DNA from 2 places in the Streptosporangium longisporum genome. Region 1 is predicted to be linked to the other one. Evidence: riboswitches for the same ligand, from Rfam matches in the RefSeq annotation. Region 1 holds a riboswitch; the other holds the start of a gene.

Evidence for each region. A riboswitch is a leader RNA that binds a small molecule or an ion and turns the genes downstream of it on or off. The one in region 1 is predicted to bind cyclic di-AMP.
Region 2: another riboswitch for cyclic di-AMP. It lies ahead of ABD832_RS15795 (hypothetical protein); the one in region 1 lies ahead of ABD832_RS18165 (C40 family peptidase).

The regions. Positions count from the first base shown of each region.
Region 1 covers NZ_BAAAWD010000009.1:23,232-27,519, reverse strand. Annotated here, with positions in the region: gene ABD832_RS18175 (M48 family metallopeptidase) at 1-393, opposite strand, end outside; gene ABD832_RS18170 (hypothetical protein) at 390-1,343, opposite strand; gene ABD832_RS18165 (C40 family peptidase) at 1,423-1,965, opposite strand; cyclic di-AMP (ydaO/yuaA leader) riboswitch at 2,099-2,258, opposite strand; gene ABD832_RS18160 (DUF1905 domain-containing protein) at 2,627-2,917, opposite strand; gene ABD832_RS18155 (C40 family peptidase) at 3,261-4,238, opposite strand.
Region 2 covers NZ_BAAAWD010000007.1:635,775-640,062, forward strand. Annotated here, with positions in the region: gene ABD832_RS15785 (sugar kinase) at 1-219, opposite strand, end outside; gene ABD832_RS15790 (DUF4253 domain-containing protein) at 728-1,474, shown strand; cyclic di-AMP (ydaO/yuaA leader) riboswitch at 1,695-1,840, shown strand; gene ABD832_RS15795 (hypothetical protein) at 2,098-2,853, shown strand; gene ABD832_RS15800 (alpha/beta fold hydrolase) at 2,953-3,834, shown strand; gene ABD832_RS15805 (hypothetical protein) at 3,945-4,288, opposite strand, start outside.

The DNA of each region.
Region 1 (4,288 bases):
CTCCGACCACATCCCCAGCGGCCAGCGCAGGGCCGCCACCGCGGCCGAGATCAGCAGCACGCCGAGCAGCACGCGCAGCCACCAGGGGCCCCGCAGCCGGTCGGCCAGCCGGGCGCCCAGCGGCGTGGCCACCAGCACCCCGGCCACCACCAGCGTCAGGCCCAGCGACAGGTACGCCGGAACGCTGACCAGCGCGTCGAACGCCTGGGAGCGGGCGATCTGCTCGGCGGTGAAGTCCCGCTCCGGGGAGGGGGCGATCTCGGGCGCCGCTGCGGGCAGGGCCCGCCAGGGCGTGGTGAACGCCACGACCGCCAGGGTGATCGCGCCCAGGACGGCCAGCGCCCACCCCGCCGACCGCGTGCCCGAGGGCGCGTCCGTCGTGCTCAGCGTCATCGCAGTTCCCTCCGGAGGTACTCGCGCCAGGCCCGGGTGAACTCGGCCGCCGACAGGCCGAGCGTGCTCCCGACATCGCTACCGTAGAGCCTCACCAACGCCTTCTCCCCGAAGCGCTCCGCGACGAGGCGGCAGGCGAGCCACGCCTCCTCGTAGGCCTGCGCGAGCCTCGGGGCGCCCGGGGCGAAATCGGCCGGTACGGGAAGGCGGGCGGGCAGGGTCCCGGCGCGCACCTCCGCGGCCAGCTCGGCGGCGACCGTCCGCACGGCGATCCCGGCGTCGCGGTACCCGGCGTAGTCCGCGAAGCCCTCCGAGAGCCACATCGGCACCCGGCCGCCGCGGGTGGCGCCGGTGGCCACGTGGGTGAGCTCGTGCGTGATCACCACGTCCCTGCCGGTCGCGGTGAGCCGGGCGTAGCCGGACGGCAGGACGATCACCCGGTCCGCGGTGGCCAGCGCGGCCAGACCGTGGGTGCTTCCCGCCCCGGCGAGGGCGGCGGCCTCGGCGTCGGTGGCGGGGTGGAGGACCAGCGCGCGGACCGGTCCCCAGATCTCCGCGACGGTGCGCCGGGCCCGGTCGGCCGTGGCGGCCAGGTCCCGCAGGGCGGCGTGCGGCACGCGGTGACCGACCACCACGGAGTGCCGGCCCCGCACGACGGTCGCACCGTCGGGCCAGAGGCCGACGGGGACGTCAGGGGCATCGGGGACACCGGGGATGTCAGAGACACCGGGAGCGCGGGAATCACCGGGGACGGCGGGGACGGCGGGAGCGCGGCGGCCGGCGAGGGTGCCGAGGGGTTCCGGGGCGCCGAAAGGGCCGTACCGGCCGGCCGGGAGGGGTCCGGCCCCGGTGAGCGGGCCGGCGCTCAGCAGCGCCAGCATCCCGGCGAGCACCGCGCGGCGGTCTCGCGGGACGGATCCGCCCGGGTGGGACCCGTTCGGGACGGACATGTGAGCCGATGGTAGCCGACCGGACAGCAGCGGTCCCGTCGCCGCGGTGCGGGGACGGGACCGCTGTCACTGTTCGGGTTCAGACCCCGGGCCGGGCCGCTCCCGCGAAGGAGGACCGGTAGTGCCCCTTCAGCTTCACGATCCGGACGGACTTGCCGCTGCTCGGCGAGTGGACCATCCTGCCCTTGCCGACGTACATGCCGACGTGGCCCTTTCCGCTGAAGAACAGCAGGTCACCGGGGAGCAGCTTGCTCCACGGGACCTTCTTCTTGAGCGACCTGTACTGGCTGTGCGTGATCCTGGGAAGGGACACACCGGCCGTGCGCCAGGCGTAGCGGACGAGCCCCGAGCAGTCGAAGGCTCCGGGACCGGAGGCTCCCCACCGGTACGGATCGCCGATCTGCTTCTTGGCCGCCGCGACGGCCTTGACGGCCCGGACCTTCTGCAGTGCCGCCCTGCTCATCGTGGTCTTGGCCTTGGCCTTGGACTTCGTGGCGGTCTTGCCCTTGGTCCTGGCCTTGACCGTGCCCTTCGTCGTGGCCCGCCCGGTCTCCGTGCTCTCGCTCTGCTCGGAGACGCCGGTCGCGCTGCTGACCAGGATCTCAGGGGGATTGTCCGTCATCGCCTGCGCCGCCGTGGGTCCCAGGGTGACCGCTCCGGCTGAGGCGGTCAACGTGAGGGCGACGCCGCCTAGAGAAAGGCGGAAAAAGCGTGACAAACGGGGGTTATACGGGGTGGTAGACAGGATTTCTCCTTGGTGCTTCCACTGATGCCTACCGGGTTAGCTGACGGATTCGGGCTTGGAAGATGCCCTACGGCACAAATGTGCCGATTCACCCCTGGCCACGGTGTGTCGGGCCTTTTGGGTCCCCGGTTCCATGCCTCCTGGCTGCACGGATTCGGCGGGCCGCCACGGTGACGTCCGCCCCTTGCGGGGGCGCGGCGGCCGGCTGGATTTCTATGGACGAAGACGGCCCGGAGACCGTCGTTCACCGCGGCGGCATGGCTTGCACGTCGCGCAGCCAGAAGTTACTCCGATCGCCACGTTTCGGCAAAGGGTTCCCAGAAACGGAGGATCGAGAGGGCTTCTTGATCCTCCCGTTACCGCTGCGTGATGCCTATTTATGCGATCGAGATATGACTCTCGTCACACCGCCCTGTAAGCCCGGGAAATCACGGCTTTTGTTATCTTCGTCACATTGTCCCGGCCCTCGCGGTGAGCACGGGGGACGGCGCGGGCCCGGGTCGCCGTGAGCGGCGTCCCGGGCCCGCGGGGGGACGGTTCAGCTCAGCCGCCGCTCGAGGTGGAACGTCACCTCGGCCCCGGCCTCGTGCTTGCCGATGAGCCTGCACAGCTCCGCCCGCAGCGGCAGCCAGTGCGGGCCGGTGCCCGAGGGCATGAGCGTGGCGGCGAACGGGTGACCGTCGACCGTCCCGGTGACCTTCACGGCCCGCCTCGTGCCGAGGAGCTCGGCCGAGCCCGGCACGGTCACGAAGGTGGCGAAGGCGCCGTCCTTCTCGATGGGGGCGGTGAAGGTGTGGTCGAGCGGCTGCGGGGTCGCGGGGGTGGGCATCGTCGTCTCCCTGATCCTGTGTCGCGGCACGCCTCCGGGGGCCGGAGGAGGCCGATGGTCCGTCCGGAGAGACGACTCCCGCGAGCGCGCGGAATCGTCGCCCGCCCGCGAGACGTTTTCACGGACCCCACGGGCGCCGGTGGACGGGTCCTCCGGGGGCCGAGCCGTCCTTGCGGACCGGGACCCTCCGGAGAGGCGGCTCCGGCCACACGGGCCGCCTCCGAGGCGAACGGGCCCTCAGAGGCGCACGGCCCCTCAGGGGCACACGATCCGCCCTCAGGAGACCCGGCCCCTCGGGAGCACACGGACCGGAGTACCCGGGCCCTCAGGAGCACCCGGCCCCTCAGGGGCGGACGGCCCCGACGAGACGGCGGCCGTAGGCCGACAGCGGGACGACCTTGACCACGTCGCCGGTCTGTGGGGCGTGCACGATCTTGCCGTCACCCGCGTACATGCTGACGTGCCCCAGGCCCTCGCTGAAGATGAGGTCCCCCGGCTGCAGGTCGTTCAGCGAGACCTTGCGGCTCGCGCCCCAGCTCCACTGCTGCCAGGTCGTCCGGGGGATGCTGACCCCGCCGGTCCGCCAGGAGGCCTGCACCAGGCCCGAGCAGTCCCAGCCGCCGGGGCCGGTGCCGCCGTACTGGTAGGGCTTGCCCACCTGGGCGAAGGCGAACTGCAGGGCGGCGCGGGCGTTGCCCGAGGCGGCGCCGTTGTACTGGATCCCGGCGCTGTCGGGGTCGCCCTGGCGGAAGGCGCCGAGCTCGCGCAGGAGCTTGGTCTGGACCTTGACCATCCTGTCGGCCTTGGCCTTCTCCTCGGCGAGCTCGTCGCGGGTCTCGTCGGCCTCGGCCAGCACCTCCTTGGCCTTGTCCCGGTTGGTCCGCAGCTCCTTGGTGGCCTGGCCGAAGGCGGTGAGGGAGCGGGCCCGGGAGGCGGCCATCTGGTCGGCGGCGGCCAAGCCGCTGAGCAGCGCCGCGGGGTCGGGCTGGACGACCATGCTCTCCCAGCCGGTGAGCGCGCCGGACTGGTAGCTGCTGACGGCCATCGAGACGAGTTCCTCGCGCAACCCGGCGACCCGCTCGCTCTGGCGGGCCAGGTCGCCGTTGAGCGTCCGGTACTTCTTCCTGGCCCGCTTCCACTTCTCCGCGGCCTGGTTGTACTTCTCCACGACCTGGTCGGCCTGCTCGTTGAGCTTGGCCAGCTTCTTCCTGGCCTGGGCGAGGGTGGGCTTGGGCTCCGCGACCGCTCCGCTCACCGGCACCATCAGCAGCGCGAGGGCGAGACCGGCCGCCACCGGTATCCGACTCAGTCCAACCGGCATGCCCGCCACGGCCACGTCAACGCCTCCCAGATACACAGACCTGCGGCGAA
Region 2 (4,288 bases), on a different contig from region 1:
TCCGGCGCTCGCCGAGCGGTAGTAGCGCACGTCCACGACCTCGGCCGTGCGCCTGCTCTTGATCATCAGTCCGGTGGGCGCGTCCGGGTCGACCCGCATCCCCCGTACGTCGACGCCCTCGCCCGCCAGCGTCGAGCGGAGCAGTTCCCCGAACTCGTCGTCGCCCACCCTGCCGATCCAGGCCGAGCGCCCGCCGAGACGGGAGACGCCGATGGCCACGTTCGACTCCGCGCCCCCCCACGCCCAGCCCGAAGTCGCGGGCGTGCCTGAGCGGGCCGGTGCGCCGCGCGCTGAACAGTGCCATGCTCTCGCCGAGCGTGACCAGGTCGGTCATGGAAGGTGGCTCCTCACGCAGCGGGGTCGGTGATCGGTCGTACCCGGCCGCCCGCCGGTCCTGGCGGCATGATCCGATACGTCGAATACCAGGTCAAGGGATTGGATAGCGCTTTCTCGCGGCCACCGTGCAGCATAACGTCCCGCACCGGGCGGCCGTCGGGCGGCATGGATCTTCCTCTAATTTTTGCTTGGTGCAGGGCACAACTGTCCCTGGGGGTGCTTGACAGGCCAAAATTGATGCGTGGTCAGGATCGGATCGGTAGAGATGAACGATTGCGAGCAGGGGAAGCTTCCGCCCGTTCTGCGCCAGTTGTTCGCCGACGGAGCCGACGGAGCCGACGGAGCCGACGGAGCTCGCGGGACGAGCGGAGGTGAGGGCAGGAGGCTCTCGGTGGACCTGCCGCCGGGTGAACTGGTCTGGCCCGACCCCGGTTACGCTCAGCTCGCGATCCGTCACCGTCCGGCCTTCTGGCTCAGCGAGGTGACGGTCTCGGGGGAGTACTGGGCGCGGCTGCGGGCCGAGCACGAGCGGTCGGGGCTGTGGCCGGTGCTGCTGGAGGACTCGGTCCAGCCCTGGTCGGCCGGCCAGATCGCCCCGGACGCGGCGGCCGAGATCGACAATTACCACGTCGAGGCGTTCATGGCCGAGGTGTGGTCCGACTGGATCGCCAGGGCCCACGTCGACCAGCTCGAACTGCTCGACCCCTTCGGCCCGGAGTGCCCCGGCCCGGCCCCCGCGGGCAGGCTCGCCGCCGACCCCGGGGTGGTCGCCGACTGGTACGCGGGGATGGTGGCCGAGCGCAGGACGCCGCTCGGGCTCGTCGCGGTCGACCGCGGGGCCGACGCCCTGGCCGTCATGGGCTGGCAGGGTGCGCTGAACCACAACGAGTGGATGGTCCCGCTCGCGGCCGTCGTGCGCAGCTGGGAGGACAGGTTCGGGGTGCGGGTGGTCGGGATGGGGTTCAACACCCTCGACGTCAGCGTGGCGGCCCCGCCGACGACCTTCGAGCACGCCCTGCAGGTCGCCGCGGAGCACTGGACGTTCTGCCCCGACAGCATCCTCCAGGGCGCGGGGACCCTCATCGACTACGCCGAGCAGATCAAGGGACGGAACGCCTGGTCGTTCTGGTGGGACTGAGCCCTCCCGGGGTCCGGGAGGCCGCCGTCCCCGTACCGGGCGGGCCTGCGGGGTGGCGGGACGCGCGTTCGGGCAAACCCAGATGTTGAGTGCTTTAGGGGACTTTTTGCCAACAAGGTAGATCTTCTGGGGTTTTCGTGGCGTTTGCTTTGCTTTGTCTGGTTTCCGTGGGTAGTGTCCCCTGTTATCGGCCGGTGACCTGCCCTTCACAAGAGGGAGCGACCGCCCGACGTCGAATCCCGCAGGCCGGATGCCGCGGGAACCGGGGACCCATTTTCCGGGGTGAATCCGCCGCTCATGCGGCGGTAGGGCAACTCCACCGCCCGAACCCGTCAGCTAACCCGGTAGACGAGCTGGAGAGGAGACCCCCTCATGGATGACCGCGTCACCGCGTCGGTGCACCCCCTGTCCGCGCCGACCCCCTGAACGTTCCCCTGCCCCCCGTCCCCCATCCCCCGTACCTTTCGCGCCGCGCCTGATCGCGGCATTTCCCGGTAGCGCTCTGCGTAACGACTGGTTCGTCCGGTTACGCCTTTTTTCCGATAGCGCGCCCTCGCCCGTGCGCCCCTTTTCGGCGTGTCGCACGCGGTAGCCCCGTTCCCTCGCGAAAGAGCCTTTCCCCCATGAGCCTCTTCTTTGGCATGTACAAGAACCGCCTGGCCGCCGCCACCCTCGTCGGGGCGAGCGTGCTCGCCTCCGCGGGCGTCGCCTGCGCACTGCCCGTCTCGCCGTCCCTCGCCGCCACCGCCCCCGCGGTGAGCGGCCCCGAGGACGGCGTCGAGGCCGTCCTGCTCCACGGATCCACCCGCGCCTCCTACTTCTGGGACGACTCCTCCGGCCGCGCCGGGGACACCGGCCTGCCGGCCAGTGGCAAGCCGATGCAGAAGGGCATGATCGCCAGCCCGAGCTGGCCGCTGCTCACCGAGGGCTACATCCTCTACAAGGGCAAGCGGGCCAAGTTCTTCGTCGGTGACCGCGGCCCCGGGGTGCCCTCCAACCGCGGCATCATGCTCGACATCGACGCCAAGACCTTCGCCGACCTGACCGGCGGCACCTTCAACGCCGGCACGCTCGGCGTGGACGGCAACGGTGGCATGGGCCACATCGACGTCGAGTACGTGATCACCCGGTGGGGCGACGGCGTGGGCAGGAAGAACCACCCCGTGGCCTTCTCCACCGGTGCCTGGGGCCGCAAGGACCCCAACCCGGCCGACCCGCCCAAGACCGTGCTGGCCAAGTCCGGACGGCCGAAGAAGGTCACCGAGACCGAGCAGGTGAGCGCCGCGCCGGTGTCGACGTCGGCCAAGCCCAAGGTCATGGCCGAAGCCCTCTCCGCCGCCGGGCTGAGCGTGCGGGAGCCGGGAGCCGTCGTCTGGTAGCGGTCGTCCCGAGTAGCGGTCGTCCCGACCGGCCCCGCCGGTGCCGGATCCTGTCCAGAATGGCATTCTGTTTCGCAGGATCACCACGGTAGGAGTGCCATGACGACTCTGCGAACCCGGGCGAACGGCATCGAGATCGCCTACGACACCTTCGGCTCCCCCGGAGACCGCCCGCTCCTGTTGATCATGGGACTCGGTTCCCAGATGATCCACTGGGACGAGGACCTCTGCGGGCTGCTCGCCGGACGCGGGCACCACGTGGTGCGTTTCGACAACCGTGACGTCGGCGAGAGCACCCACCTGCACGAGGCAGGAGCACCCGGACCCGGCTGGAACGGCCGGGTCCCCTACCTGGTCGGCGACATGGCCGACGACGCCGCGGGACTGCTGGAGGCGCTCGGCCTGGACTCCGCGCACGTGGCGGGCGTCTCGATGGGCGGGATGATCGCGCAGTCGCTGGCGATCCGCCACCCGCACCGGGTGCGCAGCCTCACCTCGATCATGTCCACCCCCAGCCCGCGGGCGGCGCCCCCGACCGAGGCCGCGATGGCCGCGCTCATGTCGCCGCCCTCGCCCGACCGCGAGGCGGCGATCCGGCGGGCCGTCGCGACCTGGGACGTCATCGGCTCACCCGGCTACCCGGCCGACCGCGAGCGGATCGCGAGGGTCGCCGCCCTGAGCTACGACAGGGCCTACGACCCGCCGGGCACCGCCAGGCAACTGGCCGCGATCATGGCCTCCGAGGACCGCGCCCCGCTGCTGGCGAAGCTGACGGTGCCGGCCCTCGTCATGCACGGGGAGGACGACCAGCTCGTCCCGCTCTCCGGGGGGATCGCCACGGCCGAGGCGATCCCCGGCGCGCGTCTGCTGACCTTCCCCGGCATGGGCCACGACCTGCCCCGCGAGCTCTGGACGGACTTCGCCGACGCGATCGAGGAGCTCACCGGCTCCGCCGACCAGGCCGCCGCCGCGGCGCGCTGAGAACCCGGTGTCCCCGGCCCCGGGGCCGTACACCCCGGGGCCCGGCCGCCGACGAACGGGCCGCCGGCACATGACCCGCCGGGATATAGGCCCGGGAGGCGCCGGGAGGTTCAGACCTCGATCTTCTCCTCGATGCTCCGGAGGGTGTGCCGGGCGAGCGCCAGGTTGGACCGGTTCCGGTCGAGGGCCAGGTACATGAAGAGACCCTTGCCGCTGCGGCCGGTGAGCGGGCGGATCACGTGGTACTGCGTACCGAGCGTGATGAGGATGTCCTCGATGCCGTCCTTGAGGCCGAGCGAGTCCATGGTCCGCATCTTGGCCTTGACGACCTCGGTGTTGCCGGCCGCGGCCACCTGAAGGTCGAGGTCCTTGGAACCGCCGAGCGCGCCCAGCGCCATCCCGCTGCCGTAGTCGACGATGACCGCGCCGATGGCACCGTCGATCGCCATCATCT